3 regions of the Paenibacillus sp. FSL H7-0737 genome follow, and region 1 is predicted to be linked to each of the others. Evidence: riboswitches for the same ligand, from Rfam matches in the RefSeq annotation. Region 1 holds a riboswitch; each other region holds the start of a gene.
The links. Region 1 has a riboswitch for cyclic di-GMP ahead of H70737_RS10100 (DUF6612 family protein). Riboswitches for the same ligand answer to the same signal wherever they lie in the genome.
Positions count from the first base shown of each region.

Region 2: another riboswitch for cyclic di-GMP. It lies ahead of H70737_RS20730 (thiamine pyrophosphate-binding protein); the one in region 1 lies ahead of H70737_RS10100 (DUF6612 family protein).
Region 3: another riboswitch for cyclic di-GMP. It lies ahead of H70737_RS30560 (anti-repressor SinI family protein); the one in region 1 lies ahead of H70737_RS10100 (DUF6612 family protein).

Region 1 is NZ_CP009279.1:2,384,438-2,392,641, forward strand. It holds gene H70737_RS10080 (DUF309 domain-containing protein) at 1-320, shown strand, start outside; gene H70737_RS10085 (RsmB/NOP family class I SAM-dependent RNA methyltransferase) at 423-1,949, shown strand; gene H70737_RS10090 (pseudouridine synthase) at 1,952-2,716, shown strand; gene H70737_RS10095 (Cof-type HAD-IIB family hydrolase) at 2,990-3,790, shown strand; cyclic di-GMP riboswitch class I at 4,000-4,091, shown strand; gene H70737_RS10100 (DUF6612 family protein) at 4,209-5,057, shown strand; gene H70737_RS10105 (serine hydrolase domain-containing protein) at 5,357-6,529, shown strand; gene H70737_RS10110 (ABC transporter permease) at 6,579-7,400, shown strand; gene H70737_RS10115 (ABC transporter permease) at 7,397-8,179, shown strand; gene H70737_RS10120 (ABC transporter ATP-binding protein) at 8,202-8,204, shown strand, end outside.
Region 2 is NZ_CP009279.1:4,713,520-4,721,723, forward strand. It holds gene H70737_RS20715 (SDR family NAD(P)-dependent oxidoreductase) at 1-742, opposite strand, end outside; gene H70737_RS20720 (helix-turn-helix transcriptional regulator) at 916-1,872, shown strand; gene H70737_RS20725 (methyl-accepting chemotaxis protein) at 1,995-3,245, shown strand; cyclic di-GMP riboswitch class I at 3,436-3,531, shown strand; gene H70737_RS20730 (thiamine pyrophosphate-binding protein) at 3,650-5,293, shown strand; gene H70737_RS20735 (carboxymuconolactone decarboxylase family protein) at 5,304-5,672, shown strand; gene H70737_RS20740 (hypothetical protein) at 5,712-6,062, shown strand; gene H70737_RS20745 (3-oxoacyl-[acyl-carrier-protein] synthase III C-terminal domain-containing protein) at 6,114-7,106, shown strand; gene H70737_RS20750 (helix-hairpin-helix domain-containing protein) at 7,177-7,392, opposite strand; gene glpK (glycerol kinase GlpK) at 7,407-8,204, opposite strand, start outside.
Region 3 is NZ_CP009279.1:407,832-416,035, reverse strand. It holds gene H70737_RS01855 (hypothetical protein) at 146-1,420, shown strand; gene sipW (signal peptidase I SipW) at 1,422-2,009, shown strand; gene H70737_RS01845 (TasA family protein) at 2,102-2,707, shown strand; gene H70737_RS01840 (helix-turn-helix domain-containing protein) at 2,877-3,206, shown strand; gene H70737_RS30560 (anti-repressor SinI family protein) at 3,409-3,564, opposite strand; cyclic di-GMP riboswitch class I at 3,592-3,676, opposite strand; gene H70737_RS01835 (2-oxoglutarate dehydrogenase E1 component) at 4,148-7,015, shown strand; gene odhB (2-oxoglutarate dehydrogenase complex dihydrolipoyllysine-residue succinyltransferase) at 7,068-8,204, shown strand, end outside.

The DNA of each region.
Region 1 (8,204 bases):
AAGTAGCGGTAGGGTTATACCATTTTCGCAATCAGAATGTGCGCGGTGCAGCTATTATGCTGAGTGGTGCTTCTGCCAAACTGGAAGAATATCCAGCAGCGACACTCGGCATTAATCTGGCGAAACTCGTGGAGGAAGTGAAAGATTATGTTCGGCGCTTAGCATCATATGATGAGCGGCCATTTTCTTATTACGATCTGACCATAGAGATTGTTGATCCGAGTCTAGCGGACCAAGTGGAGAATGCAGCTGTAGCTATCACACCGAATAATCCTCAACGACGTGGTCCTCAGAGACCGACATCCTTTCATCGTAAGTAAAAGATCCTCTATATATGAGTATTGTATAAGGGACACCCGTAGGGGTGTTCCTTGAATCTTTAAACACCTAAATTTTTGCAATACTATCAGGAGGACGGCATCATGGCGGCACAATTGCCCAGTTCTTTCAGCGAGCGTATGATGGACATGCTGGGAACAGATTATAATCAATTTGCGGATTCTTATAAGGAAACCCCATACGGAGGCGTCCGTGTTAACACCTTGAAGATTTCCGTGGAGAGCTTAAAGGCTCTTTCTACTTTGGGACTGGAACCCATTCCTTGGTGTCCGACAGGATTTTATACAGAGAATGGGGCTAGACCTGGTAAACATCCTCACTACCACGCAGGTTTATATTACATTCAAGAGCCGAGTGCGATGGCACCTGTGGAATTGCTTAATATTGAACCAGGTGATCGTGTACTTGATTTATGTGCCGCCCCTGGGGGGAAATCTACGCAGATTTCAGCCAAGCTGTTAGGTAAAGGATTGCTGGTTAGTAATGATCTTCATCCAGAACGGACTAAAGCTCTAGCTAAAAATCTGGAGCTGTATGGGGTTCGTAATGGTATTGTACTGAACGAAAGTCCAGATCATATCGCGGCTGCATTCCCGCTTTTTTTTGACAAGATCTTGATTGATGCTCCCTGCTCTGGTGAAGGGATGTTCCGTAAAGATGAAGACATGGTGAAGCAGTGGGATTCAGGTACACCTGCCAAATATGCTTCCATGCAGCGGGATATTTTACGTTCTGCTGCAACAGCATTGGCACCGGGAGGTACACTTGTCTATTCCACCTGTACCTTTGCTACAGAAGAAAATGAGGAAATTATAGCCGAGTTTATTTCTGAACATCCACAATTCTCAGTGGTGACGGTAGGAGGTACAGGCTCATTCGCTCCTGGCTTCGGAGAACTCTCAGGAACAGCAAGACTGTGGCCGCATAAGGTGAAAGGCGAAGGACATTTCATGGCTGTATTGCAACATGGGGGAACTAAGCGCTCAATGGAGGAACGTGATCACTTAGAGGTCAAGTTAAACGAATCTGCAAGAGCAAGAACTACTACTCCAAAAAGTGCAGCACACGTTAAATCATCCAATAAATCAGAAGGAAGACGGGGGAAAGAAGGGAAACCCTCTCACAAACCTACTGGTGGCGCTGACCGTGGTCGGCAAGTTTCAGGTGACGAGCAAGCTTTGACTGCGTATGGAAATTTTGTGCGAGATCAGCTTGGTTGGGAACCGCAAGGATATCCGGTTCTGTTCGGTGACCATCTGTACATTTCTCCACTTCCTAAGGAAAGACTAAATGGATTAAAGACGATCCGCCCGGGATGGTATGTAGGACAAATCCGTAACGGAAGATTTATTCCAGGGCATCCAATGGCTACAGCTTTGCATCAGGAAGAAAGCTGCCGAAGTGTCTCACTCTCCAGTACGAATCATGAAGCTATTTCCTATCTTAAAGGAGAGACGTTGTCGATTTCTCAAGAACGTCTCTCTATTAGAATAGGAAGTGCCCAAAAGGGATACGTTCTGGTCTGCATTGATGGCTACAGCGCAGGCTGGGGTAAGTGGCAGGATGGCATACTCAAGAACGAATATCCCGCAGGCTGGAGGTGGATGTAACAATGAGCCAATCAGGTAAGCCCGCCAAAAAACAACGATTAGATAAAGTGTTGTCCCATATTGGAGTGGGGTCGCGCAGTGATATCCGTAAACAAGCTAAACAAGGCTTAATATTGGTGAACGGGACCGTGGTAAAAGATAGTGGGTTCCATGTGGATCCTTATGCCGATAAAATAGAGGTAGGGGGAGAGGTTGTTACCTACCGTGAATTCATATATCTTATGATGAACAAACCCCCGGGTGTCCTGTCAGCTACGGAGGACAAGCGGGATCGGACGGTTTTGGATCTTTTAAAGCATGAGTATGCACAGTTTGAACCGTTTCCTGTAGGAAGGCTAGATAAGGATACTGTGGGACTGCTGCTGATCACTAATGATGGGAAGCTTGCCCATGAATTGCTGTCGCCACGTAAGCATGTCCCGAAAACGTACGAGGCAACCATCGAGGGCGATGTAGACGCGGATGATGTCGCGGCTTTTGCAGCAGGGGTGGAGCTGGAAGATGGCTACTTTACTTTACCTGCACACTTAACCATTCTTGGAAGAGAGCGCGGCAGCAAAGTGATTTCCCATATTTCACTTATCATCACTGAGGGGAAATTTCATCAGGTGAAGCGTATGTTTCAGGCGGTAGGCAAAAAAGTCACTTTTCTGAAACGCGTATCTATGGGAGAATTGAAGCTGGATGATAGTCTGCCGCTTGGAGCTTGTCGGGAACTGACGTTAGAGGAACTGGCACTCTTAGGCGCAGATGGGTCAGAAGGATAGTAGAGAAAATGATATATAAATTGATATATATATATTGAATTTGGAAACTTGGGATAAGAGAAGGGAGAGACGGAGGGGAATTTTGGAACTGTAAGAGCGATAGCGACCGCCTTTGTTTCCGGATTTCATCCGCTTTTAAACGGTATAAATTAAGAAATCTGGAAACAACAGCGGCTGGAAGTCCAAACATTCACCATAGTTGCGACTGACACTTAACACAAAAAGCCTCAAGTTCAATTATATATAGAAAAAGAAAGACAAGGATGGTGGAGTATGAGATACAAACTGATTGCACTAGATGTGGACGGTACGCTATTAAATGATGATCACCACTTAAGCTCTGAGAATAAGGAAGCTATTGCTGAGGTTACACGTCTTGGCGGTCAAATCGTATTGTGTACGGGACGCAGTCCACAGAACTCGATTCCTTTCATGGAGGAAATGGGGCTGACTGGTTACGTGCTTGGTCACAATGGAGCAGCGACGGTACGAGTGGAAGATCGAGAAGTGCTGCACCAATATGGTATGGATGCACGTGGTCTTGACCCCTATATTGACTATTGCCGTAAGCACAATATTCATTATGATGTGAATACTGCTTTTGATATGTATGTTGATAATGTAGAGAATCTGACTAAAGAAGCTAATTATATGTATGAGCACTTCCGTATTGTGCCAGCGACGCTGCCCGCATGGGAAGATTTCCGTGAACCGGTTGTTAAGTTTACTGTATTTACACAGCCAGAAATCCTTGACGAAGCTGAACGTGAATGGCGTACTTGGGCTCCTGAGTACAATATTTTGCGGAGTGGTGAATTTTTCGTTGATTTGATGCATCCCGAATCTTCTAAGGGAAACGCATTAAGAAATCTCGCTGTGAAGCTGGGAATTCCGCAAGAAGAAGTCCTCTCAATCGGTAATTATTTTAATGATATTTCTATGCTTACCTATGCGGGGATGGGCGTGGCGATGGATAATTCTCCTGTAGAGGTAAAAGCGGCAGCGAATGCTGTTACGGGTTCGAACAATGAGCATGGTGTGCGTGATGCGCTGGTTAAATATTGTTTATCCTAATCTTTTTGATCCTGTAAAATAATTTTAGATGCAAAGCATAAAGCGGACTGGAGTCCTGTTTTATGCTTTTTTTTTTACGTTGACATAAGGATACGAGTAAATCGACAGGTAAATAGAAATGGAAGATAAGTCGTTTACAGGTAATTATAACCATGATAAAATTAGCGGTGGGTCATGCGTCCGTAAGCTAATTAAAACTAATTGAATGTCCGCGTTAAAGGTAAAATCATCGAAAGATGATGACACAAAGCCATGGGTCTAAAGCCTTTCTACAGAAGGAAATGATCGCCAGGCCGCCATAGGGATGTCTTATGAAGCATAAAGGATAGCTCTAAGAATATGTAGTCAATTTTGAGCTCTTTTATTATTTCGACCTATACGGCGTTACATTATCGCAAGGGGCCGAAAGGGGAAGTTCATGAACAGTTTTTTCAAAACAATAGGCACTAGTTTGGCAGTAGGTGCTTTATTGCTGTCCGGAACGATCGGATGGATGTCTAATCCTGAAGTCGTGTCTGCCGCTACCACAACAGCAGTAACCGCGGATCAAATGATTAGCAAAGTAACGGCAGCCTCTAAAGCAATAAAGAATTTTCACTTAGATGTGATCAAAAAACAGGATATTCAGAGCGGTGGGGTACGTATCAGCAACACTAACACACTGAAGCTGGATATTAATCGACTGCCGAATTTTGCTGCAGCCGGCACCGTTGATAGTAGTCTTTTAGAAACATCGTACAGTCTATATGCCAATGACAAGGAGTTTTACTATCTTGTAGACGGAAGTGAACTGATCGATGAATCTGAAGATGAAGGTTACGACGATGACGGTGAGCCAATCGATCCTGATGCACAGTATTGGATTGGACTGGAGAAGATGGAGTGGGATTCTTTTTACTCCAAAGGTCAATACGATCCTGTTTCCATGCTTGATTCGGTAAAAAATTATAAAAAATCTATGAAAGTCAGCACTGCTGGTGCTCAGACAGTCCTGCAATTCACGGTAACCGATCCGACAGCAGCTAAGGGAATAATCAAGCTCTATGACCAGGAGAACCTCTGGGATGGTGAGACAGTTCAACCCAAAAGCGTAACGTGGAAATTATTCGTCAATACTAAGACCTGGCAGACGGAAAAACTGACAGTCGATCTGAGTTATGTGCTGATAAGTGATGGAGAAAAGGATACATACAACACGAAAATCGAAGCTAAGTATTCCAAGAATAACAAAGGTACAACCATTGTAAAGCCCGCCGAACTAGAATAATAAGGTCGTTTTCATATGGAGTAAAAAGCGCTGTTCAGTAGAACAGCGCTTTTTGCTCCATTCATGACAGTAGCCAACAGGAAGTGAGATATGTAAAAAATAAATAAATATAAAATTGACCTACCAATTATTAGGATTTTAGTACATGCTATTTATGTGATTAATAATCTGAATTAATTTAATAGTGTATGAAATATCATGTTGTAACTATTATATTGAAAAGGTATTATAAGTTAGGTTAAATTTACATTTTTGAGAATTGCTATTCTTTTTAATGATTGATAGGGGGAGTGCGAATAATGTTATCATCCACAGAGCTTAGCAAGCTGAACGAAGTGAATTACAGGGAGGACCGATTAGAGGCACTTAATCATTTTTATGAGGATCTCTGTAATAAGAAAGTAGCCGATGGCTATATTTATTCTCTTAGTCGTTATGGAAAAATATTTGCTAATGGAGCGGGGGGACGCTTCAGTTACGAAGAAGATAGCGACCAAGAGTTGAAAACGGATACAATATTTCGAATCGCTTCTATTACTAAGCTGTTTACGGCAACAGCGATCTGGCAGCTAGCAGATGATGGTGAAATTTTTATGGGGCAGCCAGTTAGTTCTATTCTTCCGGAGTTTGATGCCGATCCTTTTAAGCCGATTACAATTGCTCATTTACTGACGCATACCTCCGGCATCGCACCTGATCATGGCACTATAAGTGATACCTACTATAAAAGTGCATGGTGGTATATTTATGAATCAGAGCTTGGAAAAGAAAACTGGATTAAAGCTGGACTTTCCTATGGTATTCGTTTTCCGGTAGGGACTCAATGGATGTATTCATCGTTCGGATACGTGGTTCTTGGTGCAATTATCGAGAAAATAACAGGTGTTATTGCAGAAGATTACATAATGGACAACATTGTAAAACCGTTAGGCATGACAGATACTTTCTTTGATATACCGCCTGAGAAAGCTGGTAGGATCGCTATTCGTTCGGAAGAAGCCAAGGAATATCTTCAGAAGCTGCAAAACGGGGAAATTACGGATGAAGAACAAAGGTCTGAGGAAGAAATCAAGACTCCCGGAACTGGTGGGGGAATGTATTCAACCGTTAATGATCTACAAAAGTTCGGAATCATGCTGCTTAACCATGGGGAATACGAAGGTGGTCATATCTTAAGTCGGATGGCTGTTCAGAAAATGACCAAGCGGTTCAATTCTGAAAAACTTCCAAACTACGCATGGGGAGATGGAGGAGCAGATAGACCATACGGTCTTGGGCCAGACCTTCGATATAATGAAAGTACATCTTATTCTGAAGGCACTTTTTTTCATGAAGGATGGGGGTCTTGTTCTTTGGTCGTTGATCCGGTTGAACAGCTGATTGCCGTTTGGTATATCCCTTTTCATAAAAATATATGGGACGGTAGAGCGATTTTCGGTACAAACAATGTGATCTGGTCCGGACTCGAATAAGAATAAGATTATATGTTGTGAGATATCAAAGATAGGCAGGATGTGACTTATGTTTGAGAAGATAAAGCACCGCTTTCGCGTTATGAGAGCGGTTGCTTTTGTTACTTATAAGGAATGGAGTGCGTACAGAACGCATTCGATGGTTTCTATTTTTGTAGGCCCGGTATATTTTTTGGTGCAGTATTACATATGGAGCGCTGTTTATAGTGGAGAATCCTCTATTAACGGGATGTCGCTCTCTCAGATGCTCTCTTATTTTTGTGCCACGATGTTGATCAACTACTTGACCATGGATTTTGCCGATTGGAATTTACAAATGCTCATTCGCACCGGGAAATTCATTACGTTCTCTTTAAGACCAATGAATCATATGTTCTATGCATTGTCTCAGAAGGCAGGGCATAGGGTACTTGGGCTTCTATTTGAATTTATACCCTGTTTTATGATCTTCTTCTTTATTTTTCATATTGATGTTTTACCCGCAAATTTACTATACGCAATGCTATCGATAGCTATGGCATTCATGATGAACTTTTTCATCCATTATAGTATTGGCATGGTCGCATTTTGGATGGTGCAATCCTCCAGTATTCGTAACTTTTTCAGTCTTTGCGAGGGGATATTCTCAGGATCACTGATTCCATTGGTCTTTTTCCCAAAATCCTTACAGCTGGCTTCCTTTTTCTTACCGTTTCAATATACGACCTTTCTGCCTGCAATGGTCTATACAGGTAGCTATACTTTAGCTGATATAACCTTACCTATTCCCCAAGTTTTGTTGTTGCAGCTTGTAGCCGTTATTATTGCCGGAATAGTCTGCCGGGTGCTGTATGCGGTATCGCTTAAGCATTTTACGGGGGTGGGCGCATGAAACGTATGTATCAAATATATAAAACCTGCATGAAGGCGAATATTGCTTCTGCTATCACTTATCGTGTTAATTTTATTCTTAATAGCCTTATCATGCTCATAGGGAATGTGTTGTTTCCCCTAGTAACGGTGTTCATCTATAATTCGAATGCTTCATTTGAAGGATGGACCTTTAAAGAGGCACTATTAATTCAATCTGTGTTCATTTTGTCTACGGCTTGTGCCGGGATTTTTTTTAACGGAATTATGTGGAATACAATGTCTCATGTAGTAGAAGGGACTTTGGAAGTGGTATTAATTAAACCAACCTCGAGCCTTTTTCTGCTGTTGGCCAGATCTTTTGAGTTCGAAAGTATCGGGCTTTTAGGTGGAGGAGTAATCATGTTCGTATACGCACTTAGCGGAATCGATGGGATGACCATCGGCTCTTGGTTCTTGTTCCTGTTGTTGTTTGGCGCAGGGCTGCTTGTTATGTTCGGCGTGGCGCTTATTGTGGCAGCAATTTCCTTCAAATGGGTAGCGAATTCCCGCTTGCCGGAGATGTTTGAGAGCATTAAGTCTTTTGGGCGTTATCCAGGGACGATTTTCCCTAAAGCAGTCGTAGCCGTAAGTTCTTTTCTTTTTCCGGTTTCCATGATTGCTTATTTTCCAGCATCTACTCTGATTGGACGATGGGAAGCCTATTTTTTTATAGCGATTATCCCTTGTGTGTTATTTGCTGCCTTCGGAATTTGGCTCTATACGTACATGCTTCGTAGTTACAAAAGTGCCGGAGGATGAATTTGTATGAAGGAGAATTACATTG
Region 2 (8,204 bases), 2.3 Mb from region 1:
TAGACATAACCTTTGGATCAGCGGCTAGTGCAGTCACTGCTCGACCAATATATGTCGTCGATTCACTCATTTTCAGTTCCTCAACTTCTTGCCAATGTTCCTCATCTGTATTCATGGCTTCTAGAACCGCTTCTGTTCTCATCCATCCAGGTGAAAGTGGCATAACCGCAATGCCGTCATCCTTTAACTCCTTCGACAATCCGAAAGCCATACGTAAAAGTGCATTTTTAGAAAGATCATAATAAAAGTTGCCTAAATATTTATAATGATCCCAGAAGGTTGTATGGATAATTAGACCACCAGTTTTTGCCTTGCGCATCAAGGGAATTGCGTAATAATTTGTGATCATCTGTGCTCTCACACCGGCATTAAACATATTGTCCCAATGAGCTGTAGGCAGCTCCCAAAAAGGCTTCTGCTCGATAGCTAAATCATTGCCTCCCCATACGTTGTTAACTAAGATATCGAGCCGACCTTGCTCTTCAGCGATCTGGCGGATCACTGCTTCTGTTTCTTGATCCTTCGTATGGTCACATCGTATTACCGCACCAGAACCTCCACTTTCTTTTATTTCTCTAAGTACGCTATCTATACTCCCCTTAATATGTTCTGTGACGGATACATCTGTGGTCCTCCCTGTAATATAGACAAAAGCTCCTCTTCTCGCTAATTCTAAAGCGATCCCCCTCCCAGCACCTCTGCTGCTCCCGGTAACCAATGCGACTTTCCCTTTCAATGTCATAGCCCTCAACCCTTTCCACATGAATTCGGATTTCAATATTCTGTGAATATTCCTTACGTTTTATAAGTATAACCCGTATATATGACATCAACTGACATATATAATATAATCATAATTTAGAAATGATTAATGGTGATCGTCCAATCATTAATTCGAGGAGGTACAATAGCCTAATGAGAGCCGACCGTTTGTTATCAATATTACTTCTGTTGCAAAATCGTGGAAAAATGACTTCTAGAGAATTGGCCCAAACACTCGAGGTATCAGAACGAACTGTGTTTCGTGATATGGAAGCATTAAGTGCTTCAGGAATACCCATTTTAGCTGAACGTGGTCGTGAAGGAGGCTGGATGCTAACTGAAGGGTACCGAACCTCCCTAACGGGAATGAAGCCACAAGAGATTGGTTCACTGCTTCTGTCCGCTGACGCATCTATAATGAAGGATCTGGGGATACAAGACGACTACTCTTCCGCTCTTCTCAAACTAGAGGCTGCATCCTCACATCGACTTAGTAACCCAGCAAATTACCTAAGCGAGCGTATTCATATTGATGGCGCCAGTTGGCATCCTTCGGATGAGACTTATCCGTTCCTATCTGTACTGCAGAGAGCACTTTGGGAGGACCGTAAAGTAAAAATCACTTATCTCCGGAGCAACGAGACAACGGTCCGTTTCATTGAACCTCTTGGGTTAGTTGCAAAACGCGGAGTATGGTATGTCGTAGCCAAAAGCAAAGATGAACTACGAACCTTTCGTGTGTCCAGATTAGTTAACGTTGAGGAGACACATGAGTGGTTTAAAAGACCTGATGACTTTGATTTAAAACAGTACTGGGAAGAGTCCACCACGGCCTTTAAAGCAGCACTGCCAAAGTATCAAGTAAAGCTAAGGGTTAAAACATCTGTCTTAAAAGAATTACAGCGAGAAAGATTCGTCTCTGTCCAATTAATAGAGCCAACAAGCAATGCTGAGTGGGTGAACGTAGATGCCGAATTTAATACGATCGAGTCGGCCTGCCGGATAATCCTTTCTTTTAGTCCCTCGGTTATTGTACTTTCACCGCAAGAACTTTTAGAGATGGTAAAGTCTGCTATCGCAAAAATTTCCGCTATTTATGAGGATTTTTGACACGAAATCTAAAGAACTACTCCGAAAAGAAGATTTATGTCAGTTCTTACTATAGACCAATCACCTTTAAATCCCATATAATAACACCAATACATAATATTAATAAGGAGGACATTATACCAATGAACTGGATGCATAAACTTCCGTTAAAACAAAGAATTGTTGCCGGATGTTACCTCGTTGCCGCACTATTTGCCATTCCTGTTTTAGTTACTTTTATGATCTTAGGCAACATTATTTTGGGTATTGTTCTAATCGTTGTTCTTGCTGCTCTAACTTTCCCAGTGGCCCGCTTTATCGAGAGAACGCTTACATCTTCTTTTGATGACATCGCGAATGTATCTCATAGTATTTCAAAAGGGGATTTTACTAGTAGAGCCGACGAGAACGGGTCTATGGGGGACGTAAGTCGTTCCTTTAATACTATGATTGACAAGCTCAAGAAGATTTTGACAGAAGCATCACAAATCACTCGTCAAGTTATGGATGCAAGCCGTGGAATCGAAGATAAGAATCAGAATTTGAAAATTGTCATGGCACAGGTAGCCTCTTCGTCTAACGAGCTAGCTCTTGGTGCAAATGAAATATCTACGGATATCGCTGAAATGACAGAATCCATTAAAGATATTGAGAATAAAGTATCCAATTATACGAACTCAACGAAAGAAATGAACAGACGTTCAATACATACATTAGAACTAGTTGAACAAGGACGGCAGTCCGTTGATACTCAAGCTGAAGGCATGCGCAAAAACATCCAGGCTACTCAAAAAGTAGCTGATACAATCGAAGCCCTGTCTCATAATGCTCGCGGAATTACGATGATTACAAAAACCATCACAGAGATCGCTGAGCAGACCAACCTCTTATCGCTGAATGCCTCCATCGAAGCAGCACGCGCCGGAGAGCATGGTCGAGGTTTTGCTGTAGTCGCACAGGAGGTTCGTAAACTTGCCGAGGAATCAACAGCTTCAACGAAGGAAGTCTTTGGCTTAGTTCGGAGCATCGAAACTGATATCAAACAAGCGATTGACAATATCGCTATCAACGAAGAAGTCGTACAGGTACAGAATGAGATGATCACTCAATCTGCTCATATCTTTGCTCAAATTGTGCAAAGTGTGCAGTATATTACCGAGCAAATCTCTTCCTTCTCTGCTGAAAGTGATCTGATGTTGGAAAGTGCCTTGAAAATTTCAAGTGCAATAGAGAATATCTCTGCAATCACACAGCAAACCGCTGCCGGCACCGAGGAAGTATCCGCGGCTATGAATGAACAAATTAATGCCCTGCAGTCCGTCGCTGAAGAAACTGAGAAAATGACACAGGCTGTGTTTAATCTACAGAAGACTATCCATATTTTCAAGTTTTAAGTCACTTGCAAATCATATAAACAAGTCCAAAAACTCCTCCTAAGTTTTGACTTAGGGGGAGTTTTTTTATATCTATTATTTCATAGGTTGGACAAGACTTTCGTCAAAATTCGAGTTAATTTGCGAAAATATATTGACAAAGGTACTCTAGGAATATATTGTAAAGGAAAATTCTTCTTATAAATTTTAAAATTAATATTGGCAAAATCTTCGAAAGAGGATGACGCAAAACCATGGATCTACAGCCTCATTATTAATCAGAGGCCATGACTGCCAGGTTGCAGAAAACCAAGACGACTGAACAATTGTTCAGTCTCTATGGCGATTTATGCCACCAACCTGTGCCCTAATTCAGAGCACAGGTTTTCTAATGTTTGATTTTAAAATAACAATCAACTTGTGAGGTGTATTTTTTGAAGACAGTCGCAGATTACATGTCGGAAGCACTACGGAACCTAGGAGTTACCCATTCCTTTGGTATTATTGGGAAATCCATTTGTCCTATTGTTCTTAAAATGGTAGATTACGGTATTGAATTTATTCCTGGGAGACATGAGTCCAGTTCCGGCTTCGAAGCAGCCGGGTATGCGCTTAAAACTGGAAAACTAGGTGTAGCTTTTGGTACTTCAGGTCCTGGTGGAACAAACCTATTAACTGCAGCAGCACATGCTAAGGCTAACAACCTACCTGTCCTATTTATTACTGGCCATCAATCTATTAAAGAGCTTGGAATTCCCCAATGTCAGGACTCTACTTCTTTTCTAGCTGATTTAGCTGATATGTTTAGACCTGCCACCTTATATAGCAAGCTTATTGAACGTGGAGATCACTTTAACACAATCTTTAATCATGCCATATCCATTGCTTTGAGCGGTAATCGTGGTCCAGTTCACCTTTGTATTCCCTTTGATGTACAAACGGAATTGCTAGAGGAATGTAATATTGTAATCCCTGAACGCGAATCACTGGTTAGCCATGCTAATATCGACCGTGTACTTGATGCTATAAATAACTCTAAGAATCCAATAATTATCGCGGGTAAAGGCGTTAACCGCTCAGGAGCACATAGTGAGCTAATTCAATTAGCGGAAACATTTAATATTCCTGTAGTTACATCTCCAGGTGGTAAAGGGGCTATAGCTTGGGATCATCCACTCTATCACGGTCCAATTGGAGTAGGCGGTTGTACCCATGGGGATGACTTGCTGAATCAAAGTGATCTATTTATCGTTCTCGGGTCACGTTTAAGTGATATGACTATTTGTAATCTTAAAAGGGAAAATCATCCTGCAACATTAATTCAGTTTGATAGCGATCCGACTTTTGTCGGAAAAATATTGTTCTCTAAAACGATTCCAGTGACTGGAGATCTACGGGACAATCTAGTTTACTATCTCAATAATATTGACACGAACAACATCACAAAACGCGAAGCACCGACAAATTCCGATTATACCGAAGAGCCTCCGATTTTACCAAACCTTTCACTTGCATCGGTCTTGAGTACGATGAGTGATTTGATTCCTTATAACAGCACAGTCTTTGTTGATGATGGAAGTCACGGTTTCCATGCTGCGAAATGGTACAAGGTTAAGAAACCGGGCAGTTTTGTTTTCGATGCTTACTTTGCTTGTATGGGTAATTCCATCGGAATGGCGATTGGTGCAAAGGTTGCTGCTCCAGAAGAAACGATCTTCTGCATTACAGGAGATGGCTGCTTTATGATGCTAGGCGCAGAGATTAACGCTGCTGTCTGCAAGGATATTCCTGTCATATTCATTGTTGTGAATAATAAACAGCTAGATATGGCTCTAAAAGGTATGGAAAAAACTACAGGACGTATTGACGGAACTATCTACGAAGTCCCTATGGATGCTGTGAAATTCGCAGAATCACTAGGCGCTAAGGGTTACAAATGTGAGACAGCGGAGGAGTTCGAAACAGCCATCAAGGACGCTGTTGCCATCAACCGTGTTGCCGTCATTGAACTGCTAACAGACCGTGATGAGGTCCCTCCGACTGCTCACCGTACTTTGAACCTAAATTAGGAGGTCACTTATGAAAGACAATGTAAACAGTGGTCTGAACCACTTCACGAATCTCTCTGGAGACTACGGAGCTAAAGCACTGGCTCCGATTAAAGAACATTTCCCCGATTTGGCTGAATTTATTATGGGGAATGCCTACGGCGATATTTTTCAACGCAACACAATCGAAGCTGACTGGAAGGAAATCGCAGTTATCTCTGCCCTGATTTCGATGGGTCAGTTTGATCAATTGGGTGTTCATTATGTCATGGCTCTTCGTGTGGGAGTTACTGTAGAACAACTCAAAGGTATTCTATTACACTTAGTACCCGCTATAGGGGCACCTAGAATCATCACCGCTTTTAATATTCTTCTCGAAACGATTGAAGAAATAAAGTAACTATTTTCAGTAAATTAAAATATCGGGAGAGATGTTAACGTGGGACAGTTTATTTTAAAGACAGACACTACTAAAAAAGTGATCAATATTGAGCTGGAAGGAACATTTTCTGAAGAAGATGGTCTGAAATCTATCCAAGCTTATCAACAAACTATTAATCCTATCACTCCAGCAGACTATGAATTACAAATCGACTGCAGAAAGCTAAACGTAACTGCACCTGATGTTGTACCTCTTTTGGAAGGTTGCTTCGTAATGTTTAAGAATGATGGATTTGTAAAAGTAAATCTAACCCTTGAGAATAACCCAATTCTTAAAATGCAGCTTGCTCGTCTGGGTCGTAAAGCAGGACTAGATAACATCGAGATCATTTCCACCGTTACAGCTTAATTCTTCTTATAACTAAAAAAACTATAGAGTTTTTCAGGAGGATTCATTCATATGACCGGAATTCGTATTCAAGACATTGATATCTATCATCCTAGTAATAAAGTTGGTAACGACTTTTTTATTAAGCATTTTGACGAAAAGGGTATTGATATCCGAGGTCTACTGACCACTTTAGGTCGTGATACGCGCTATAGCATTAAGAATGAGGAAGAAAATTCTCTTACGATGGCTTTTGAGGCTGCCAGTAATGTGTTGGATAAAAATGGTCTCACTGGCGCTGATATCGATCTTATTGCCTATGCAAGTCAAACTCCTGAATATATCTTTCCTACTAACTCTTTAATGATTCACCGTTTAATTAACGGCGCATCCCATACAATTTGTATAGATAGCAACGCTAACTGTGCAGGTATGACTGCTTCCGTAGAACAGGTGAGCCGTCAAATGCAAGCCAATCCTAGAATTAAACGTGCTTTGGTCATCGGATCCGATTATGTAGCACCTCATGCAGATAAGAATGATCCAGTCTATTATGCTAACTTCGGTGATGCAGCTGCGGCAGTCCTTCTTGTGCGCGATGATAATGCGGTAGGCTTCATTGATTCTGTCTATCAAACAGACACATGCGTTTATGGCAACTCCATGTTCCCGGCTGAAGGCTTGGCTAATCTGGGTAGAAAAGGCGTAGCGGCTGGAGAATTCAATGTGAAGTTCATTCCATTTGATGATTCCATTTGCGTAGATGCTGCTTCTGAATCGATTCGCACGCTTCTATCAGATAACAACATAGCGCCTGAATCTATTAAAGCGGCCTGTTTCTCACAGCTTTCACTGCCTAATATCGTTGGTGTTTGTGAAAAAGTGGGTATTGATCGTGAGGTTGCGGTTTACATAGGTGATGAATTCGGGTACACCTCAACCAGTAGCCCGTTTATCGCTCTACACAAAGCTATTACTACAGGAAAGATCGAACGCGGAGATAAAGTTCTGTTCTGGACAGTGGGCGCTGGATGGCAAAACGTTGCATTTGTTATTGAATATTAAGCGTTACAACCTAAAAAGCGGCAGGCCAAGGATTATCCTTAGCTTGCCGCTTTTTAGGTTGATCTGTTCTTTAGGACTCGCTGGCAAAGGATAACCCCTTTACAGTGAGCGCACGCCGTAGTACATCAATCCCTTTTGGTCCCATCCCATGGAGCTGCAGAAGCTCTGACTCAGTGAGCTTACTGATTTGGTGAATCTGTGTATACCCAGCACCATGAAGTGCTCGAAGTGCAGGCTTAGATAGTCCACTCGGTAGATCAGATTCTGTTCCATTAAACATAGACATATGCATCTCCCTGATCACTGATATCTTTCATGTTTTTCCCAGCCCATGGTACGCGCTACAGCGTCTTTCCAGGCGTTGTAACGTCGTTCACGCTCATCTATACCCATTACAGGTGAAAAGACCCTCTCAGCTTTGTTAAAGCTTTCTAGCTGCTCTCTTGTCCAAACTCCTGAGGTTAATCCAGCCAGAAGTGCTGCTCCCAGCGCAGTCGTCTCCGCATATGTAGTTCGAGTAACTTCACTACCGAGGATATCAGACTGAAACTGCATCAGCAAATCATTACGAACCGCTCCACCATCTACACGAAGTCCGGTCAATGGCATGCCTGCATCTTTTTCCATCGCCCCAATTACATCTCTAGACTGAAATGCTAATGACTCTAACGTTGCTCTTACCAAATGCCCCGAGGTGGTTCCTCTAGTTAGACCGAAGACTGCTCCACGTGCATACATATCCCAATAAGGGGCACCTAGTCCAGTAAAAGCAGGTACGACGACAACCCCTTCACTGTCCTCTACTTCCCGCGCTTTGTCTTCCGAGCCTGCCGGCTCCGTTATGAGTCCTAACCCCTCCTGAAGCCATTGTACAGCCGCTCCGGCTACAAACACACTGCCCTCGAGTGCATAATAGAGCTCATCCCCCATTCCCCATGCTACAGTGGTCAACAACCCATGACTGGAGACTACAGCTTCTGTACCTGTATTCATCAGAATAAAGCATCCAGTTCCATATGTGTTTTTGGCACTGCCGGGTTCAAGACAAGTATGTCCAAACAAAGCAGCTTGTTGATCCCCCAATACAGAGTGAATAGG
Region 3 (8,204 bases), 2.0 Mb from region 1:
TAGAGATAAATTAACATTTTTGTTCTTTATAGAGCACAAACGAGACTTATTGACAGTTTTCTTTTCATTTTATTCCATGTATTATTCATTACAGAAGTTGTTCTCAATAAAGAACGATAATAACGAACCAAAGAAACTCAAGACATTGAGGGGAGGTATTCCTCTGAGACCCAGATCAGCAAAAAGAAGACCTAAACGAAAGAAACAAATCGGATTACGTGTTCTGCAATCAGGAATGGCTGTCTCCGTCTTGTTTCTGACTACCTCACAGCAAGTGGGTAGTACCTATGGTGGTTTTGGAGCTACTACGCAAACCACTAGCACAATTAGCTTTTGCGAAGTATTTCCAAACTCGATCAAGGGGCTTCTAACAGAACTCAAAGATCATATCGAAAGAGCTACTGCTTTAAAAGGATCGCTGCAAAGCTATACCCCTTCAGGCAGTCTCTCAGACGTTTCGGGAATAGAAGGCATGACGCTGGATGAGCTTGATGTCGCAGCGCAAGAGATTTCCACACAAATCTCCGCGCTTCAATCTCAAATCGATGGCGTGAATGAGCAACTGGCCACCAACAGCCAAATTTGGAACGAAATCAATGGTGAGCTGAATGCAGCAGCAGCCGTCCTATTCCAGATTGGAGGATATATGACCTCTCTAGATTCAAACTGTCTAGAAATCAAGGATGAACAATTCTTCAGAGAGCTGCAAAGCAGCCTGAATCAAAGCGGTGTAATCTCTGAATCCCTGAATGCTTCCTTAAAGGGAGTCATCCAATATCTAAACTCCATACACGACATCGGGCTTCCATTTGCTTCGGTAGTGACCAGTGATGTATATGGACAACCCGAGTTACGCAACGAGGCGTTTCAGCAGCCGTTACCTTTCCTGATTCCTTTTAGTCAGCCGGCCGGCAATATCTCTAGCGAACTAACCTCCACTTATGAAAATCTCAATACTGAAATGAATGATCTTAAAGAATCGGCTACTTCAGGAATCAGCAATCTTCAGAGTCAGCTCCAATTGATCAGTCAAACCCGTGAACAACAGTTGGAAGCGCTTGAGAAAGCCCGACTAGAGGCGCTGGAACAAACGAAGAAAGAAGAAGAACGTTTGGCACTGGAGAAAAAAGAAAAGCAAGAAGCTGAGGACAAAGCGAAAGCTGAAGCTGAGGAGAAAGCAAAAACGGAAGTGACTCCACCGAAAGGTGAAGCTACTCCAGAGAATATAAATAATGAACAGCCTGAAGCCCCAGCCACTAACCCGGTCGTTCCGGAAATTGGTGAAGAGCTAACGATTCCAAAAGATGTACCACAGCAAGCGGTTCCTCAGGAGGCGCCAAAAGCGGAAGATACAACCACTTCCCCACCGGTAGCAACACCAGCCCCTTCGGACCCTCAACAAGTTAAAGGTGGCGAATAATATGCGGATTAAAAAAATGATCAACAATACATTATCGAGCATCATGCTTGTGATATTCATTCTGCTGGTGGTAGCCGTAGTTTTATCAAAGGCCTCCGGCGGTGAACCTGCCTTCTTCGGATACCAGATCAAATCGGTACTCTCAGGTTCGATGGAACCAGGGATTCAAACCGGATCGATTGTCGCTTTAAAACCCGGAGGAGATATGAATCGCTTCAAAAAAGGCGATGTGATCACCTTTAGAAATGAAGAAAACCTGCTCATTACTCACCGTGTTGTAGAAGCAACAATGAACAACGCTACTGGTGAATCCATGTATCGCACGAAAGGCGATAACAATGATGCGCCTGATATGAACCCTACCAGTTCCACGAATGTTGTAGCTGAGTATACCGGGGTCACCGTACCTTACGTAGGTTACGCTATGAATTTCGCAGTTTCCAAAGCTGGAAGTGTCATGCTCATGATCGTACCAGGCTTGATGCTCCTGCTCTATGCTCTGTATTCGTCATGGAAGGCTGTAGCTGCACTCGAAAAGAAAAATGCTGCTATACTGCCCGCCTCTCCACCCCCAACTGAAATACAGTAATTCGTTGATTGTCCGCTTCCGCTTACGAACCGGAAGTTACAATATATAACTTTTATAAAAAAAACCACAAAAACCGAGGAGGAATTTTAATTATGGGTATCAAAAAAACATTGGGTCTTGGCGTAGCATCAGCAGCACTGGGTTTATCATTGATTGGTGGAGGAACCTTCGCTTACTTTAGTGACACTGCACAAAGCACTGCTACATTTGCTGCAGGTACACTCGATTTGAACTCCGACCCTTCAGTTATCGTAAATATTCCAAACCTAAAACCAGGTGATACTGTAACCAAATCCTTCAAATTGAAAAACGATGGTTCGCTCGATATCGGATCTATTATTCTGAACACTTCCACTCAAATTACGGATGCTAAAGGTGACAACTACCTGGATTTAGCCCAATTCATTAAGGTCAAATTCCTTAGAAATAACGATAAAGGAACCGTAGTTTCTCCAGAAGATGTAGTCTATCAAACTACGCTTGCTGATTTAAAATCTCAACATCCGGATCTCGTAAAAAATACTGGTTGGGATCAACTCTTCACCGAAGCATCTGGTATTAAAGCCGGCACCAATGACAGCTTCTCCGTCCAATTCGAATTTGTGGAAAATAACCAAGATCAAAATATTTTCCAAGGCGATAGCATAACCCTGACATGGGATTTCGTAGCTAAACAAGGTGCTAAAAAAGATTACTAAGATTAATAGAATAATTTAATATAATACTCGAAGAGCAGCAGATCCTGATTCCGGAAAGCGGATAAGTAGATGCTGCTCTTCTCTTTACAATAAACTTTGTCGAATTTAATGATATTTGCTATACTAATAACAAAAATTACGGAGGGGCGTCAGCATAGTGTCACAAAATATGGGCCAACGTATCCAGCATCTCCGCCTAGAAAAGGGATTGTCCCTATCTGAGCTTGCGGACAGAGCGGATGTTGCTAAGTCGTATCTTAGCAATGTGGAGAGAAACATCCAATCCAATCCTTCAATCCAGTTTATCGAAAAGATCGCCGATGCGCTTCAGGTATCCATCCACGCTTTGCTCTATGGAGAACCTAATGATGCTGAGGAGTCACCTTTAGATTCGGAATGGTTCCGATTGGTGCAGGAAGCTATGGCCTCAGGCATAAGCAAACGCGAATTCAAGGAGTTTCTGGACTACCAGAAATGGCGCCTTGATCAGAAGGATTAATATTCCACCTGACCTGATAAGATCCTCTTCTACTCATACTATTAAACATAAGCGCCTTCGCCCTCCTAACATGGACCGCGAAGGCGTTTTATATTCTAGTAAAATATAAGGACTATTTATCTTATATACTTTCTTATATACCGAAAAAGGGCCCAGCGAGTTATCGCTGGGCCCTTTTTCAAAATATAACGCACTAAATGTATTACTGCACGGCTTGCACAGTCTTCTCATGAAAGAATCGACGAATTTCATCTGCCTTTATGCCAGCCTTCTTAGCTGCTAATAATAAATGTACCCACTCAACGTCTAGATCAATGACCTGCTGTTCTCTGTTGCTTCCCTGGTTGGACTTGTCCAAAAAATCTCCTCCTAAGATTTTACGTCCCCAGGCAATCCGGCTGTCATAGTATTTCTACCTTAGACCCGCGACTTTGTGCCCCTGTCTTTCGGCAGGTTTACCTTTTACTGGACCCTTTACACGAAAGGATCTACTTTGAAATATATGAAAATCGCTAACTGCAATAACATTATACTATACTAAAGTGGAAAAGTGTGTCGATTTCTGATTAGTTTTTCCATTAAAAAACAAAAAATAGAAGCGCTTTTGTGCGATATCTTGTCCTATTAACACGATACTCGTCCCATTCATAAAATTAATTAAGCCAATATAATGATACTTCCTTCCCTATTAGTTAAAAATAAGGATATTAGAATCATTTTAGTGGGCCTTAGGAATGGGTAATGAGAAGAAACAGCGTTCTTTTCATTAGAACAAGCTAACCCATACCATTTTGCGAACGTATTGGACGAAAGAATGAATTGATTACACGTGTGGAAAGTAGCACAATAAGATGAGAAATGAAACCGCAATCATCACAGCTCCAGTAAGCGTTGACACAAAATGTCACGTATGGAGTTCATCCGTTAAGGAGGATGTATTCATGGCAGCCAAAGAGCCCTATAACGAATCCATTTGGAGTAAGTATTACGGACCCAATTTAGGCTACATTCAAGAAAGATATGAACAGTTTGTGAAAGATCCTTCCACCGTAGAGAATAATTATCGCGAGCTTTTTACAAATTCGGGTCCCCCACCCCTAACACCGGATAGCGAACCGGCTCCACAGCCTCGCATTTCGGGAGACACCGAATGGCTTAGAAAGGCAGTAAGAGCTTCCAAGCTAATCGCTAATATTCGTATATATGGCCATATGGCCGCTGATATTGATCCGCTTGAGCGCGATCACAATCCCATGGCTAAATATCTTGAACTCGAAACCTATGAGCTGACTCGTGAGGATCTGCTCGCACTACCTGCCACGCTCATTTGGGAGAATGCGCCGAATGATGTGCATACCGGATGGGATGCAGTTCAGCGTATGCGTCAGGCTTACACCAAGACAATCGCCTATGAATTCGGGCATGTGCATGAAGAACAAGAACTGAAATGGTTGAACAGACAGGCAGAATCCACAAGCTCACCAGCGCCTTTAAATAATGCAGAACGTAAAGAGCTGCTAAACCGCCTGATCCAAGTAGAGCAATTTGAAACCTTCCTTCACAAAACCTTTGTGGGTCAGAAGCGTTTCAGCTTGGAAGGCAATGACGCACTCGTACCGATGCTGGATGAAATCGTACGCGCTGCTGCGCATGACGGCGCAGAGCATATTCTGATGGGCATGGCGCATCGTGGTCGCCTCAACGTTCTTGCACATATTTTGGGCAAACCTTATGACATTATATTTTCAGAGTTTCATCATTCTCCGAACAAGGAGCTTTTCCCTTCCGAAGGCTCTACAGGCATTAACTATGGCTGGACGGGTGATGTGAAATACCATCTGGGTGCAGATCGCGCTGTCCGTGAAGGAGAAACCGTACGCACAAGAATAACACTAGCGAATAACCCAAGTCACTTGGAATTCGTCAATCCTGTCGTGGAAGGCTTCACTCGTGCTGCTCAAGAAGATCGGAGCACAGCCGGATTGCCGAAGATTGATACCAGTAAAGCTATGGCGGTACTGATGCATGGCGATGCTGCTTTTCCAGGTGAAGGGATTGTTGCAGAAACACTTAATATTGGCAAACTTCAAGGTTATCAGAATGGCGGGACGATCCATATCATTGTTAATAATCGGATCGGCTTTACGACAGAAAGTGAAGACTCCCGTTCAACGCATTATGCGAGTGACATCGCCAAAGGATATGAAATTCCAATTATCCATGTCAATGCTGATGATCCTGAGGCCTGTATATCAGCCGTTCGTTTAGCTAGTGCATATCGCAATCAATTCAAAAAGGATTTCGTTATTGATCTCATCGGCTATCGTCGTCATGGACATAACGAAATGGATGATCCTGAAACTACACAACCTATCGTGTACGGTAAGGTACGCAATCATCCAACCGTTTACAAGGTGTATGCGGAGCGGCTACAGCGTGAAAAAATTCTTACAGCTGAAGATGTACAAAAGATGCACGTTGAAACAGAAGGCGTATTGCAACGTGCGTACGATAGTATGAAGGAAGGCAATCACAAGAAAAAAGAACCAAAAGCCTTCATTCCTCTTCATACAGATCGCTCAGCGGCAGGCACTACAGCCGTACCGATCTCCAGTCTGCAAGAGATTAATCGTGAGCTACTGAGCGTACCTGATGGATTCCAAGTCTATCCGAAACTGGAGCGAATTCTGCAGCGTCGCAAGGACGCGCTGAATGAGGGTGAAAAGGTCGACTGGGCACTCGCTGAGTCCCTCGCCTTCGCAACCATCCTGAAGGATGGAACGCCAATTCGACTTAGCGGTCAGGATGCACAGCGCGGCACCTTCGCACACCGCCATCTGGTGCTGCACGACAGCAAGACAGGAGAATTATTCTCTCCGCTTCATCAGCTAAGTAATTCTCGCGCTTCCTTTGGCGTATATAACAGTCCGCTATCTGAAGCTTCTGTGCTAGGCTTTGAGTATGGTTATAATGTGTTCGCACCAGAAACCTTCGTCATCTGGGAAGCACAATATGGCGACTTCGCCAATGCAGGTCAGGTTATATTTGATCAGTTCATTGCCGCTGGACGTGCGAAATGGACGCAGCGCAGCAATCTCGTCGTCATGTTACCGCATGGCTACGAGGGACAGGGACCCGAGCATTCCAGTGGTAGATTGGAACGCTTCCTACAGTTATCCGCGGAAGAGAACTGGACCGTTGCTAACTTGACCACTGCTTCTCAATATTTCCATGTCTTGCGACGCCAAGCTGCTTTATGTGGACAGGAAGACGCTAAACCACTGGTGATTATGACACCGAAGAGTCTCATTCGTAATCCGCGCAGCACATCTGCCGGAACTGAGCTCGCCTCCGGACAATTCCAGCCTGTGTTAGCAGAGCCCCTGCTAGGCCAGAAGCCAGGTGAGGTCAAGCGTCTAGTAGTCTGCAGCGGTAAAGTAGCTATCGACATCCAAACAGAGCTAGAAGCTGCTTCAGACAAAGATTGGTCATGGCTACATGTACTGCGCCTTGAGCAACTCTATCCGTTCCCAGAACATGAACTGAGTGCTCACTTAAGCTCCTTCACATCCCTTCAGGAAATTGTCTGGGTGCAAGAAGAGCCGAAGAATATGGGCGGGTGGAGTTATACCGAACCACGGTTACGGGCCATCGCACCGCAAAACACTAGCGTGAGATATATCGGACGTCCTGAACGTTCCAGCCCTGCGAGTGGTTATGCAGATGTTCATAGCTTTGAACAGCGTAGAATTGTTTCAGAGGCCCTAAAAGCAAATTCACAAGTACAAACAGCTGTACCGTCCTCTTAAGAGGACGGTATCACAATAGCGTAAACCATTATGTTTGGGGAGGTAACGGCCTGTGTCAGAAATCTTAGTACCCGATCTGGGAGAATCTATATCCGAAGGAACCATCTACAAATGGCTGGTTAAAGAAGGCGACACGGTAGGTCAAGGTGATGTGCTTGCTGAGTTAGAGACGGATAAAGTCAATTTAGAAATTAGTGCGGAGGTGGAGGGTGTCATCTCCTCCATCCTACGTCAAGCGGGCGAGAACGTAGCCGTTGGCGAAGCCATCGGCATCATTGGAGCCGCTAGCGGCAGTACGCCGCAGGCCGCTGAGAGCAAAGCGCCTGAAGCGGCACCGGCAAGCGGCAGCGCAGCAGCCGCACCTGTAGCAGCGCCCGAAGTCGCTGTAGCGGGTGGCGAAAGCCCCGCTGCACTGGCATCGCCGGGCGCACGCAAGCTGGCACGGGAGCGCGGCATCGACCTCGGCGATGTTAGCGCCCGTGATCCTATCGGCCGGATTGGTCAGGCCGATGTGTCGGGTCATGGTGCAGCAGCGCCACAGGCCGCTGCACCGGTAGCTCCGGCGGCACAAGCCAAGCCGGAGCCAGCGAAGCCGGCAGCGAGCAAAGCCGCGCCGGAGGATGGCAAGAACGTGGAGCGCAAGCGCATGTCGCGCAGACGGCTCACGATTGCCAGCCGCTTGGTAGAAGCGCAGCAGACCGCGGCCATGCTGACCACCTTCAACGAGGTGGACATGACAGCGATCCTCGACATCCGCAAGCGTCGCAAGGATGCTTTTAAAGAGAAGCATGAAGTAGGACTAGGCTTCATGTCCTTCTTCACCAAAGCCGTGATCGGTGCGCTGAAGACCTACCCTCTGCTGAACGCAGAGATTGACGGTGAAGATCTGATCGTTAAGAAATTCTACGATATCGGTATTGCCGTTGCAGCTAAGGAAGGTCTGGTGGTTCCGGTTGTCCGTGACGCAGATCGCCTCAGCTTCCCGGAAATCGAACGTCAGATTGGCGAACTCGCTTCCAAGGCACGCGCTAATACACTTAGTCTCTCCGAGCTTCAAGGCGGTACGTTCACTATCACCAACGGCGGTGTATTCGGTTCCCTATTATCTACCCCGATTCTGAATACCCCTCAAGTAGGTATTCTAGGGATGCATAAGATTCAATTGCGTCCAATTGCGCTGGACGAAGAA